DNA from 2 places in the Arthrobacter sp. Hb9-2 genome. Region 2 is predicted to be linked to the other one. Evidence: predicted binding sites of a transcription regulator. Region 2 holds the regulator's gene; the other holds the start of a gene.
The links. Region 2 encodes Rex, which represses fermentation and respiration genes when NADH is low (regulators of the CRP and FNR family bind a similar motif). Its sites were predicted from a motif close to CTTGTGAANNNNTTCACAAG; they were not measured.

Region 1 (6,924 bases), on a different contig from region 2:
GCGTGGCCGGCGCGGGCGCCTTCAAGCAGGCGGACGGCCTCTTTGTGATTGGCCTTTGCCACATCGAGTGCGTGTTCCAGGGTAGTTTCATGCTGGAGCGTCGAATCTTTATCCATGGCACAAGTGTGGTCCCGTTTCCCGGCTGATTCCAGCGAATCAGCCGGGAAATCGAGATTGCCCGGAGGGCTGGATCAGACGGAAATTGCGGCCAGGGCTGCGGCCGATTCCTTGGCGGGGAAGGATGGCGGGTTCACACCGGCCATCTCCTCCATGACGCGGACAACCTGGCAGCTGTAACCGAACTCGTTGTCGTACCAGACGTAGAGCACCAGGTTCTTTTCGTTCGAGATCGTGGCGAGTCCGTCAACGATGCCTGCACGGCGGGAACCGACGAAGTCCGTGGAAACCACCTCGGGGGAATCGATGTAGTCGATCTGCTTGCGCAGGTCCGAGTGCAGGGACATCTCCCGCAGGTACTCGTTGACCTCATCCTTGGTGGTCCCGTTTTCCAGGCTCAGGTTCAGGATGGCCAGGGAGACGTCCGGGGTGGGGACGCGGATGGAGCTGCCGGTGAGCTTGCCCAGAAGTTCGGGCAGGGCCTTTGCCACTGCTTTGGCTGCTCCCGTTTCGGTGATCACCATGTTCAGCGCTGCCGAACGGCCGCGGCGGTCGCCCTTGTGGAAGTTGTCAATCAGGTTCTGGTCGTTCGTGAACGAGTGGACCGTCTCGACATGGCCGTGGACTACCCCGAACTTGTCGTTGATGGCCTTCAGGACGGGTGTGATGGCGTTGGTGGTGCAGGAGGCCGCGGACACGATCTGGTCGGTGTCCTCGATGCTGCGGTGGTTGATGCCGTGCACGATGTTCTTTAGCTCGCCCTTGCCCGGGGCGGTCAGCAGCACCCGTGCCACACCCTTGCTCTGCAGGTGCTGGGACAGGCCTTCGGCGTCGCGCCAGCGGCCGGTGTTGTCCACCACCAGCGCGTTGTTGATGCCGTAGGCGGTGTAGTCGATGGTGGCGGGGTTGTCCGAGTAAATAACCTGCACCTGGACACCGTTGGCGGTGATGGTGTTGGCTGCCTCGTCAACGCGGATGGTGCCCTCGAAGGAGCCGTGCACCGAGTCGCGGCGCAGCAGGCTGGCGCGCTTGGACAGGTCGTTATCGGAGCCCCTGCGGACAACGATGGCGCGCAGCCGCAGGCCGTGGCCGCCACCTGCCTTTTCGATCAGGAGGCGGGCCAGGAGCCGGCCGATGCGGCCAAAGCCGTACAGCACGACGTCGGTGCTGGTGCGGTCGTCGCCGCCGCGCTTGCCCACGATCTCGGCGAGTTCCTCGCGGAGGAACTCCTCCAGGGTGGCGTCGCCGCCCTCTTCCTTGAACTTCTGGTTCAGCCGGGCGATGTCGATCGCGGCCGCACCGAGCTCCAGCCCCGCCAGGGTGTTCAGGAGCGGAGCGGTCTCCTCCAGCAGCAGCTCATCCTTGCTCATCCTGCGCGCGAAGCGGTGCGCCTTGAGGATGTTCATGGTGGACTTGTTGATCAGGCTCCGGCCGTGGATGCTGGTCACCACATTGTTTTCGCGGTACAGCCGGCCGATAACCGGAATCATGGCCTCGGCGAGGGCCTCCCGGCCCATCCACGTATCAAGACAAGAATCAGACGTCTGGCTCACAGAAATACCTTCCTCGGTTCAGCCGCGTACGTCCTCGTACACGGATGTCGGCCACCTGATGATGTCCAGGGGCACCGGCACCTGCGGGGTTTGTCCCCCAGGTGCCTGGATCGTGTGCAAAAGAAAACCGCCGGGTGCGAACGCAATTCCGGCGGAAGAACTCCTGCGTCCGCTATCCATTCTAATTTGGCGGACTGCCCGGGGGTGGCTCGAGCCGCGTGAAATCACTCACACCAGGATTCCGGCCGCTCTGGTAGGGCTTCAGTTGTGGATGGCGGAGTAGAGGTTGAGGCTCGCGGAGAAAACCACCCAGGAGAAGTAGGGCAAAACCAGCAGCCCGGCCGCCGTGCTGACGGGCCCGAACCGCAGGATGAGGAGGACCAGGACAACAGCCAATGCGCCGATCACCGCGAGGGCGATCCATAAAGCCGCTGCGCCGAGCATGGGGTACATGCCAAAGAAGATTATGGGCCAGGCCAGGTTGAGCAACAGTTGCAGACCATACAAGCGTGCGACCGGCCGGACCAGGGCTCCCCTCCGCCAGACCAGCCAGGCGGCCACGGCGATTCCGGCATACAGCGAAAGCCAGGCGGCGCGGAACATCCATCCCGCCGGCATCCAGGGGGCCTTGACCGAGTCCGCAAACCAGCCGTTGGAATTGAGGATGATCGGGATGGAGGCGAGCATGCAGACGGCATACGAAAGGGCAAGGAAGCCAAGCAGCGCAACAACTTGCCTGCCCGGGGAACGGACCGGCGGCGGGGCCGTTCCCGTCCCGGGTTGTCCATCAGTATTAGAGGGCACGGTTTAGCATCCCCAACAGAGCTTCCAAGGTCAAACCGGTTGAGTGGATGGGTTGACCGATACGCCGGGTTCTGTGCTCCCGCCCCGTTGCCGGTGCGGGAGTAGCGGCCATCCATCTACGAACGCCGTTGCCGGCGCCCTCCAGCGGCCTACCCGGACACTCGGGCGAGCAGCCCTCAAACGTGCCCTGTCTGGCCTTGCTCCGGGTGGGGTTTACCTAGCCTTCCCGGTCACCCGGGAAGCTGGTGGTCTCTTACACCACCGTTTCACCCTTACCTGTTTCGTGCCGCTTTCAAAACCGGCGCGACCCAGGCGGTCTGTTTTCTGTGGCACTGGCCTGCGGGTTACCCCGAGTGGGCGTTACCCACCACCCTGCTCTGCGGAGCCCGGACGTTCCTCGAGCCACTTGCGTGACGCGCGGCCGCCTGGTCAACCCATCCAGATCCAGTCTACCGGCGCCGTGCCGCTTTCCCGCCGCCGGTAGGATCGGACGGTGCTGATTCTGCTTCCCCCCTCTGAAGGCAAGACACCCGCGGTCCGTGGATCCGCCGTCGACTGGCCCGCCCTGAGCTTCCCGCAGCTGAATTCCTACCGTGCCAAGGTGCTGGACGCGCTGGGGACGGTGAGCGCGCACGAGGACGCCCTCGCCTTGCTGGGGGTCGGGGCATCGCTGAAGGACGACGTCGAACGCAACACCCGGCTGCATGCTGAACCGGCGGCTCCGGCGCACCAGATTTACTCAGGTGTGCTGTACGACGCACTGGGCTACAAAACACTTACTGCCGGCCAACGCCGCAAGGCGGACGAGTCGGTACTCGTCATTTCGGCGCTCTGGGGCGCCATCCGCTTCGGCGACAATGTGCCTGCCTACCGGCTATCCATGGGAACGGCGCTGCCCGACGTCGGACGCCTCGCCTCATTCTGGAAACCGCAACTCGCCGATGCGCTGGCCGGGGCCGTTTCAGGGCACCTGCTGGTGGACTGCCGGTCCAGCACCTACGCGGCAGCGTGGGCTCCGCCGGCCACCCAAACAGTTACCGTCAACGTCTTCACCGAAGTCAACGGCGTCCGGAAGGTCGTCAGCCACTTTGCAAAGCACACCCGCGGTGAGCTGGCACGGCATCTCCTGGCCCGGAGGGGAAAGACACCGGAGTCGCCCGAGCAGCTGCTGAAGGCCAGCCGCGAAAAGTGGGAGGCCGAACTCGTGGAGGGTTCGGCACGGAAGCCACACGCGCTGAACATCATCCTGCCGGGCTGATTTCCCGCCAGCCCCCAACCAAGTAGCGCTAAGTGTCGCTAAGACCCGTCAAAACGACACTTAACGCTACCCAGTTAGGTCACGCCCACTCCTCCGAGCGCACCAGGATGGCGCCGGAGTCCGGGCAAAACACGATGTCGTCCGCGGACGCAGCCTTGATCTCGGCGAGGTCGCCGGGGCTCAACTTCATTCCCGACGCCTCGGACGTTCCGTGGAACAGCCTCGCGGCGCCCACCCCGCGCTTCGCCAGGGTCTTTTCGTACACGGCCAGCATTCCGGCGTCGAGGGCGGCGGCAAACTCTGCACGCTGGCTCCGGAGCCCACTGGCTTCTGCCTCAACTTCGGCGAGGGCTGCGTCCAGCTCCTCCCGGATGCTGCCGAAGGATCCCTGGATGTCGTCCACGATCCCCTGCTGCTTGGCCTGCCTGGCCCGGAGCGTATCGAGCCGTTCCATGACCTCGAGTTCCACGTCTTCCAGGTCCGAGCGCCGCTTGTTCAGGGAAGCGATGTCCTTCTGCAAGGCGACCAGGTCCTTGGACAGCCCGGTTCCGCTGTTGAGCCTTGCCTCATCCCGTTCGATCCGGGAGGCAACCTGCTCCACGTCCGCCTCGGCGCGCTTCAGTTCGGCTTCGGCATCGTGGACGGCCACCTTCGCGGCGCCCAACTCACCATTGGCGACGGACAAGGCAGCTTCGAGATCCTTGATCCTGGGATCGTTCTCCAGCGAGCGGCGGCGGTTGGCGAGCGACTTCAGCCTGGCGTCCAGTCCCTGCAGCTCAAGCAACTTCAACTGTTCCGCCGGTGCTGCCTTCGCCACTTTTACCTCCGCTTAATTACTTCCGGCCGGAGCCGGGCACCTGAACGGCGCTTCCTAGACTCTAGCGCCTGCCCTGCTCCCCTGCCTCGCGACGAACCCGCACGCCAGGCTTAGCCCGGAGTCAGGATGAAGTCCCACGGATCGCTGTTGGTGGTGCTGACCTGGATTTCAACGTCGTGGCCCTGGTCGGCGAGGACGTTGCCCAACGCTGCGGCGGCTGCCGGCAGCCATAGCCACTCGCTGGCGAAGTGCGAGACGTCCACCAGGTAAGGCCGGCCGTTCAGCGCCGCTTCCCGGGCCTCGGACGCCGGGTGGTGGCGAAGGTCGGCGGTGACATACACATCCGCGTTGCTGGCGCGCACCTCATTGAACAGCGAATCCCCGGCACCGCCGCAGACTGCAATCCGCCGCACCAGGCCGTCCTTGTCCCCCGAGACGCGCACGCCCCCCGCCACGGAGGGCAATATGCCGAAGACACGTGCTGCGAAGTCACCCAGGGTCATTGCGTCCGCCAAGTCACCGACGCGCCCGATTCCCTCTTCGGGGAGGCCATTGGCTGCCACAGTGAGCGGGGCGACGTCCTGCAGGCCCAGGGCGTCGGCGAGTACGTCGGACACACCCCCGACGGCGGAATCACCGTTGGTGTGCACGGTCAGGAGCGCGGTGCCCGACTCGATGAGCCGGTGGACGGCCCGGCCCTTGGCGGTGGTGGCAGCGACAGTGGTGACACCTTTCAGCAGCAGCGGGTGATGGGTGATCAGGAGCTCCGCGCCCCATTCCACCGCCTCCTCAATCACCTCAAGCGTGGGGTCCACGGCAAACATCACCCGGGTCACCGCGGCCGAGGGGTGCCCCGCCACCAGCCCAACCTCGTCCCAGTGCTCCGCCAGGGACTCAGGCCACAGCTCCTCCACAGCAAGGAGCAGCTCACCCAGGGTGGGAGCCTGGGACTGGCCGTCCGCTGCCTCCGCGCCGGAGGGGGCGTCGCCGTCGTGATTCTCCTGGCCGGTAACGTCAGTGTCCACAGGTTCCATAGTCTTAGTTTTACCCCATCGCCCCGTCCGTAACGCATGTTTGAAACGGCGCTGCACAACGGCCGGGGAATCATCCGGTGCCGCGAACCATTGAAGAGGTCATGAAAACTTTTGTTTTAGGCGGAGGCTGCTTCTGGTGCCTCGACGCCGTCTACCAGAAGACCAAGGGCGTCACCTCAGTGGTGTCCGGCTACACGGGGGGCCACGATCCCCACCCGGACTACTACTCGGTCTGCAATGGCACCACCGGCCATGCCGAAGTGGTGGCTGTGACCTTCGACGAGGACGTGATCCCGGCGGAGGTCATCCTCGATATGTTTTTCGCCCTGCACGATCCCACAACGCTCAACCGGCAGGGGTACGACGTCGGCACCCAGTACCGCTCGTCAATGTTCTACGAGACCACCGAAGAGAAGATCCTCTTCGAGGAAGCCATCGAACGGAACCAGGCTCTGTGGGCGAACCCCATCGTCACCGAGGTCAGCCGCCTCCCCCGGTTCTACGTTGCCGAGGAGTTCCACCAGAACTACTACGCCAAGCATCCGGAGCAGGGGTATTGCCAGGTGATCATCAACCCCAAACTCGCCAAGGCCAGGAAATATTACTCTGCATGGCTTAACGCTTAGCGGGCGTTACGAGGCCTCGTTAGGCTGACCTCAGTATTCACCCCTCACAAGATAGGCGTATCTCCATGGCACGGATCTATGACGATGTAACACAGCTGGTCGGCGGCACGCCGCTGGTCAAGCTCAACCGGCTCAGCGAGGGGCTGGAAGCCACGGTCGCCGTCAAGCTCGAGTTCTACAACCCGGCCAACAGCGTCAAGGACCGGATTGGCGTAGCCATCGTCGACGCCGCGGAAAAGTCCGGGGCCCTGAAGCCCGGCGGAACCATCGTTGAAGGAACCTCCGGCAATACCGGCATCGCCCTGGCCATGGTGGGAGCTGCCCGCGGCTACAAAGTCATCCTGACCATGCCCGAGACCATGTCCACCGAGCGCCGGGTCATGCTGCGCGCTTTCGGTGCCGAGATTGTCCTGACGCCGGGCTCCGAGGGCATGCGCGGTGCCGTGGAAAAGGCCCAGGAAATTGTCGCCAACACCGAGAACTCCATCTGGGCACAGCAGTTCGCCAACGAGGCGAATCCCGAAATCCACCGCAACACCACCGCTCAGGAAATCTGGGCTGACACCGACGGCGCCGTGGACATCTTCGTCGCGGGCGTTGGCACCGGCGGCACCGTCACGGGCGTCGGGCAGGTCCTGAAGGAACGCAAGCCCGACGTCCAGATCGTGGCCGTAGAGCCCAAGGACTCCGCGATCCTCAATGGCGGCGCACCCGG
Region 2 (6,924 bases):
TCAGCGCCAGGCCGCCGGCAGCAAGGACGCTGCGGCGGGAGCTGATGGGCAGGCCGGGCCTGCCCTTTTGGATAGAACTGTCAGTCACTTCTAGGCTCCAGGGGTGCTGGCTGCACCGGGAAGAAGGGACGCCGCGGGTTCGCTGTACGCGACGCGCACCAGGGTGCCGTCGTCGTCGAACATCAGCGACGTGATGGAGGTGAGTGTGCACTCACGCTTTCGCGGGTCGTGCCACAGGGGCTTGCCTTCCGCGCTCAAGCGGGTGGCCCAGATGGGAAGCTGGTGGCTGACCATGATCGCTTCGGGCCCCTCTGTTCCGAAGTCGCCGTCGGCGAGCTCGATAGCGCGGAGGCGTGCCTCCTGTGCCGCTGCCATAACCCTTGCCGCCTGCTGCTTGTACGGCTCGCCCCAGGAGGGCCGGAGGGGGTTGACCAGCCGCGGCCAGTGCTTGGGCCTGCGCAGTTCCGCCTTGCTGACCTTCATGCCCTCGAAGTAGTTTTCCGCCTCGATGATCCGCTCCTCCGTGTGGATGGGCAGATGCAGGGCGTCCGACGTCGGCCGTGCAGTTTCCTGCGCGCGGTCCAGCGGCGAGGCGGCCAGGTACGTGATACGGGCCCCGTTTTCGGAGCGCTGCCGGAAGTGCTCAGCGAGGGTGCGTGCCATCTCCAGCCCAAGCTCGGAGAGGTGGAATTCGGGCAGCCTTCCGTACAAAACGCCGTCAGGATTATGGACCTCGCCGTGGCGGAGCAGGTGGACAGTGGCTTGGGGCATGTTTACCAGTTTCTCAAAGATGGCGTTCGATCCGAAATCTTCTACATCCAGTAGAACTGAAATTTATGAAGAAATGTTCCGGAGTCGGGAACAAAAGATGCATATGCATGTTTATAGTAGATGCAGCAGTTAGTTGAGACTTCAACCGATGAAGGTTCAACAGCAAGACCGTCAACAGGTAACACCCCAAAGGAGCAACATCATGGCACTTCCCGCAGACGTCACCACCGGCACCTGGACCCTCGACAACTCCCACAGCGAGATCGGCTTCACCGTCCGCCACGCAGGCATCAGCAAGGTCCGCGGCCAGTTCAAGGAAGCAGCAGCAACCCTGGAACTGAGCGAGGACGTGGCGGAATCCCGGATCAACGCCACCATCAACACCGCCAGCTTCGACTCGGGCGACGCCAACCGCGACGGCCACGTCAAGGGTGAAGACTTCTTCGACGTGGAGAAGTTCCCCGAGATGTCCTTCGTCTCCAACGGCCTGGTGGCCAAGGGCAACAGCTACGAGCTGACCGGCGACCTGACCATTAAGGGTGTCACCCGCCCGGTCACCCTGGAAACCGAGTTCAATGGTGTGGCCGTGGACCCATTCGGCAACACCCGCGCCGGTGTTTCCGCTGAAACCACCATCAGCCGCAAGGACTTCGGCCTGACCTGGAACGCTGTCCTCGAGACCGGCGGCGTCCTGGTGAGCGACAAGGTTGCCATCAACCTCGAGCTCGCCTTCATCGCTCCCGCAGCCTAGTCATCCTTTCCGCCGGAACCCCGGCACCGGCCTTCGCGCCGGTGCCGGGGTTCTGTCATTGATGGCTTTCGCCGTCCGGCCTGCGCAGTGAAACCGTGGCCCGGTGCGCAGGGGCAGTCCCTGCGCACCGGGCCTCGCCGTGCCGCCGCCGGGGCGGGGCTACAGTGATGGCCATGAGCAACTTTGACAGCACGGGGCCCCGCAACGGATTTGCCGGCATGTTCTCGGTGGCGGGACTTCCCACTGAGGTCAAGGTCTCGTTCTGGATCTGGTTCCTGGGCGGCATCCTCGGCCTCCTGGGCGGACTGCTGGGCATGCTTGCCTCGCTGGTGCTTTTCGCGGCGGCGCCCGCTGCGGCCGCGCTGGTTCTGTTGCTGATGCTGCTGGCGGCGGCCGTGGGAGCCGCGCAGATCGTCTTTGCCCTCAAGATGAAAGAGGGGAAGCAGTGGGCCCGGCTGGCCCTCACAGTCCTGACGGGCGTCACCCTGGTCCTCGCCCTGATCAACCTGGCCATGCGTGTTGGCCAGGGCGGCAACTGGGCGGGCTTCCTGATCAGCCTCGCAGCAACGGTCCTGCTCTGGCTGCCGAACTCGCAGGCATGGTTTGCAGCGCGGGGGAACAAGGGTTAGCAAGGCATCGCAGGGCAACTGCCGAGCAGGGGGCGGAATACCTCCCTGGAATGACCCATCTGCCGCCAGTCCGGGGGTACGGTGGACTTAAGCCATGCTGGGGGTAGGGCACAGGACCGAAACCCGGCAGCCTACCAGAACCCGACATGCCAAAGGACAGCTCATGAGTAATCCTCCCGTCCCGCCTCCCGTGCCCAACGATCCCGAGCAGGGCAACCAGCAGCCGCGCTACGGGGAAAACGCCCCGCAGTACGGACAGAACGCTCCCCAGTACGGCCAGAACCCGCCGCAGTACGGACAGAACGCTCCCCAGTACGGCCAGTCCGGCGCCCCGCAGTACGGGCAAAACACTCCACAGTATGGCCAGAACCCGCCGCAGGCTCCGGGCTTTGGCCAGCAGCCGTACGGTCAGCAGCCTTACGGGCAGTCCCCGTACGCGCAGTACCCTTCGGAGCAGCCGCAGCCCACAGGCAGCAACGGGGTGCCGCAGCTGGTCAACATCTCGTTCTGGCTGCTGATCGCCTCGGCCGCCATCTTCGTCATCTCCATGCTCACCGGGCTCACCCAGCTGGACGACCCGGTATTCCGCCAGACCTTTGAGCAGCAGATGGAGGGCAGCGGAGCGGGCGTCACCTACGAGGACATCAAGGGCGTCATCGCCGGCACCCTGGTGGTCTTCGCCATCCTCGGCGCAGGGCTCTACCTGCTGGTGGCCTTCTTTGTCCGCAAGGGCAAGAACTGGGCGCGCATCCTGGGTACGGTGTTCGCTGCACTGTCCATCTTCAGCCTCTTCGGTCCTCCCAGCATTGGAACCATCGGCACCCTTCTGGGGATCGCCGCCATCGTCCTGCTGTACCTGCCGGCGGCTGCCCCGTACTTCCGGAAGCAGCAGCCCTTCGCCAACCCTTACGGTGGCGGCTTGGGCAACCCCTACGGCCGGTAGGTTTACGCACTTCCCACACCTGCGGGCGTGGGCCCCGGAACCGCCTGAGAAATCTAGGCGGTCTGCCCCGGGGCCTGCGCCCGTTGTGCGTGGTAGGCCAGGATCTGCAGTTCGGTGGCCATGTCCACCTTGCGGAGGTTGACCCCCTCCGGCACCTGGAGCATCACGGGGGCGAAGCTCAGGACGCTGCGGACGCCGGCGGCCACCACGCGGTCGCAGACATCCTGTGCCACGGCCGCCGGCAGCGCCAGCACCACCATGTTCGCTCCGGTCCGGTGCAGCACGGTTTCCAGGTCGGCTACGTCGCTGACGCGCAGCCACCCCACCTCGTTGCCCACCACCATCTGGTCGGCGTCGAAAATGGCCACGACGTCGAACCCGCGGGATTCGAATCCGCCGTAACGTGCCAGGGCCTTGCCAAGGTTGCCTGCGCCGACGATGGCGACCTTCCAGTCGTGCGTCAGTCCGAGTGCCGCCGCGATGTGGCGGCTCAAGTACTGCACCTCGTAGCCAACACCGCGGGTACCGTAGGAGCCCACGTGGGACAGGTCCTTGCGCAGTGTGGCGGAACTGACGCCTGAGGCTTCGGCCAGGGATTCGGAGGAAACGCGCTCCACTCCCTCGGCAAGCAGGGTGTTCAGGGCACGCAGATAGAGCGTCAGCCGGGCCACCGCTGCGGGCGGAATCTGTTTGGCTGGCGTGCCAGTGGTACCCGGAAGATCCGGGACAGCCTGGGGAGTTGAATCCAGCGAAGCCACCAGCCCCTCCCTCGCATCGCGTTGTGACTCCACTCTAGAGCCCTCCGGCCGATGCCAACAAAGCAGCCGGCCACAAAGCACGCGCGGTCACCGGTGCTGCTCCCCTACTCTGCCATGGCCCGCTGAAGCACGCGTTCCAGCCGGATCTCATCGATCTTCCAGAAGTCGCGCTGCACGCCGTCCACCAGCACTACCGGGATTTCCTCGGCATAGCGGTCCCGCAGTTCCGGCTGGTGGTCCACCAGCTCTTCCGTCCACTCAAGGCCCAGCGAGGCAGTAACCCGGCCGACGGCGTCGCGCGCCTCTTCGCACAGGTGGCAGTCAGCTTTGGTGATCAGGACGACGTGCGGTGTTGCCATGACTTAACCGTAGCCCCGTTGACTGTGCCCCGCGACGCCGACAGTGTCCACCGACTGGATTGACTAGACTCGACACCATGCCCGAGGAGAAGTACGTCGCCGTAGTCACCAAGCCGGTTGCGGCGCCGCAACCCGGCGAGGCGGCGTTCTTCGATGTGGACAACACCCTCATGCGCGGCGCCAGCCTCTTCCATGTTGCCCGCAAGATGCACCAGCGCGGAGCCTTCACCATGGGCCAGGCTGCCGGGTTCGCCTGGAAGCAGTTCAAGTTCGTGGCCCGCGGCGAAAACATGGACGACGTCCACGCTGTCCGCGACTCCGCGCTGACCCTGGCCGCAGGCATCACGGTTGACGACGTCAAGGCCCTCGGCGAAGAGGTCTACGACGAGATGATCGCGTCACGGATCTGGCCGGGCGCCAAGGCCTTGGCCGAGCAGCACCTGCGGGTGGGCCGGCGGGTGTGGCTGGTCACTGCGACCCCCATAGAAGTTGCCACTGTGATCTCCACCCGGCTGGGACTCACGGGAGCCCTGGGGACGGTCGGGGAGATCTCGGAAGGCATGTACACCGGCCGCCTGGTGGGAGACATCCTGCACGGCTCCGCGAAAGCTGTGGCTGTCCAGGCAGTGGCGGATGCCGAAGAACTGGACCTGAAGCGCTGCTGGGCCTACAGCGACTCCTTCAATGACATCCCGCTGCTTAGCCTGGTGGGCCATCCGGTGGCCATCAACCCGGACGCCCGCCTCCGCCGCCACGCCCGCGACAACAACTGGCCCGTTTACGACTTCCGGGCAGGCCGCCGCGCAGCCACCTTCGGCCTCAAGGCAGCCACTGCCGGCGGCGCCGTCTACGGACTCTGGAAAGGCTTCGCCCGCATCCGGGGTCCCCGGGCATAACGGGCACCAAGGCATAACGGGCACCAAGGCATAACGGGCAGGGCAAAAACAAAATGCCCGCCACCTCGGAAGGCGACGGGCATTTCCACGCTGTTCGAAGTATCTCTACTTCTTGTTGCGGCGCTGGTGACGGGTCTTGCGAAGCAGCTTGCGGTGCTTCTTCTTGGCCATACGCTTGCGACGCTTCTTAATAACTGAACCCACGAAAGTTCCTTACAAACTAGATGCAGTACCTGTCTGATGGAAAGTGTTCGTGGACAGAGCTACGAACTGAACAACTGACAGATTCTTACAATGACGTAAAACGTTCCTTAACAGGGTACCGCTTATCCGGAGCCGCTTCTGACCGGTCCGGCTGGGACCGGCGAAAACACGGCGAATGCGACGAAACGACTCAGGCGGTTTCGGTGTGGCCGTCCACCACGGCGCCCTTGAGGTACTGCTCAACGGCGGCTTCGGGTACCCGGTAGGAGCGGCCGAACCGCACTGCCGGCATCTCTCCGGAGTGGACCAGCCGGTAGACAGTCATTTTGGAGACGCGCATGACCTGGGCTACTTCTGCCACGGTCAGGAACTTCGCGTTGGAGAAGTTCTGTTCTGCCGACATTTCCCTATTTTCCTTTGCTGACGGATGGACAACAGTGACCCCAGGTACGTGCCAATGCGGTGTTACGATGCTGAGCCATCCACCAACCACCTTCTAGATACTCTAGATGTTCGTGTGGCCAATGTGAAAGTAGTACTGTCCCCCTATTTACTCCGCCACTCCGCAGCGGGCGCCTACCTTCTCCGCTTGCGGGCGGAGGCGGCCAGCTGGTCCAGCACCGAGACCGAAGCGTCCCAGTCCATGCAGGCATCGGTCACGCTCTGCCCGTACACCAGCTCCGACCGGCCGGCCGCGTGCTCGGCAACATCGAGGTTCTGCGCGCCGCCCACCAGGAAGCTTTCCAGCATGACGCCGGCAATTGCCTGCGCGGAAGCGCCGCCGTCCTCGAGCTGCGCGCCGATCTCCAGCGCTACTTCTGCCTGGCGGTGGTGGCTCTTTCCGCTGTTGGCGTGGCTGGCGTCAACGATGAGGCGCGGGTTCAGCTGCTTGCCGGCGAGCTTGGCTGTTGCAGCCTCGACGTCGGCAGCAGAGTAATTGGGCCCTTTGCGTCCGCCACGGAGGATGACGTGCGTGTCAGGGTTTCCCGCCGTGGCCACGAGCGCGGCCCGGCCGTCGCCGTCGATACCAAGGAAAGCCTGGGCCGCCGCGGCAGCACCGCAGGCGTCGATGGCAACCTGGAGGTCGCCGTCGGTCCCGTTTTTGAAGCCGATGGGCATGGAGAGCCCGGAGGCGAGCTGCCGGTGGATCTGGCTCTCGGTGGTGCGGGCCCCGATGGCGCCCCAGGAGATAAGGTCCGCCATGTACTGCGGGCTGATGGGCTCCAGGAATTCGGTGGCGGTGGGGAGGCCGAGCGCGGTGACCTGCTGCAGGAAGTGCCGTGCCGTGCGAAGGCCGGTCACCATGTCGTGGCTGCCGTCCAGGCGGGGATCGTTGATCAGGCCCTTCCAGCCCACCGTGGTGCGGGGCTTTTCGAAGTAGGCCCGCATCACGATCAGCAGGTCCTCCTTGTGCTTCTCGGCCTGGCTGACCAGCCGCCGCGCGTACTCCAGCCCGGCCTTGGGATCATGGATGGAGCACGGCCCCACGATCACCAGCAGGCGGTCATCCACACCGTCCATGATGGCGCGGACTTCGTCACGTCCGCGTTCCACGACGTCCGCCACGCGGGCGTCCAGCGGCAGTTCAGCGATGAGTTCCTGCGGCGTGGGCA

Region 1: the regulator Rex is predicted to act here: its motif matches at 1,886-1,905, upstream of AC5RV1_RS18635 (glyceraldehyde-3-phosphate dehydrogenase).

Annotation. Positions count from the first base shown of each region.
Region 1 is NZ_JBNHGJ010000041.1:13,352-20,275, reverse strand. It holds gene AC5RV1_RS18640 (hypothetical protein) at 1-116, opposite strand, end outside; gene AC5RV1_RS18635 (glyceraldehyde-3-phosphate dehydrogenase) at 192-1,670, opposite strand; gene AC5RV1_RS18630 (TspO/MBR family protein) at 1,932-2,474, opposite strand; RNA gene rnpB (RNase P RNA component class A) at 2,519-2,911, opposite strand; gene AC5RV1_RS18620 (YaaA family protein) at 2,968-3,732, shown strand; gene AC5RV1_RS18615 (zinc ribbon domain-containing protein) at 3,812-4,549, opposite strand; gene AC5RV1_RS18610 (Nif3-like dinuclear metal center hexameric protein) at 4,660-5,583, opposite strand; gene msrA (peptide-methionine (S)-S-oxide reductase MsrA) at 5,685-6,209, shown strand; gene cysK (cysteine synthase A) at 6,275-6,924, shown strand, end outside.
Region 2 is NZ_JBNHGJ010000011.1:30,446-37,369, reverse strand. It holds gene AC5RV1_RS08520 (TlpA family protein disulfide reductase) at 1-88, opposite strand, end outside; gene AC5RV1_RS08515 (histidine phosphatase family protein) at 91-771, opposite strand; gene AC5RV1_RS08510 (YceI family protein) at 974-1,522, shown strand; gene AC5RV1_RS08505 (hypothetical protein) at 1,696-2,151, shown strand; gene AC5RV1_RS08500 (hypothetical protein) at 2,315-3,094, shown strand; gene AC5RV1_RS08495 (redox-sensing transcriptional repressor Rex) at 3,148-3,852, opposite strand; gene AC5RV1_RS08490 (glutaredoxin family protein) at 3,957-4,211, opposite strand; gene AC5RV1_RS08485 (HAD family hydrolase) at 4,289-5,107, shown strand; gene AC5RV1_RS08480 (30S ribosomal protein bS22) at 5,213-5,311, opposite strand; gene AC5RV1_RS08475 (helix-turn-helix domain-containing protein) at 5,502-5,714, opposite strand; gene AC5RV1_RS08470 (3-deoxy-7-phosphoheptulonate synthase) at 5,888-6,924, opposite strand, start outside.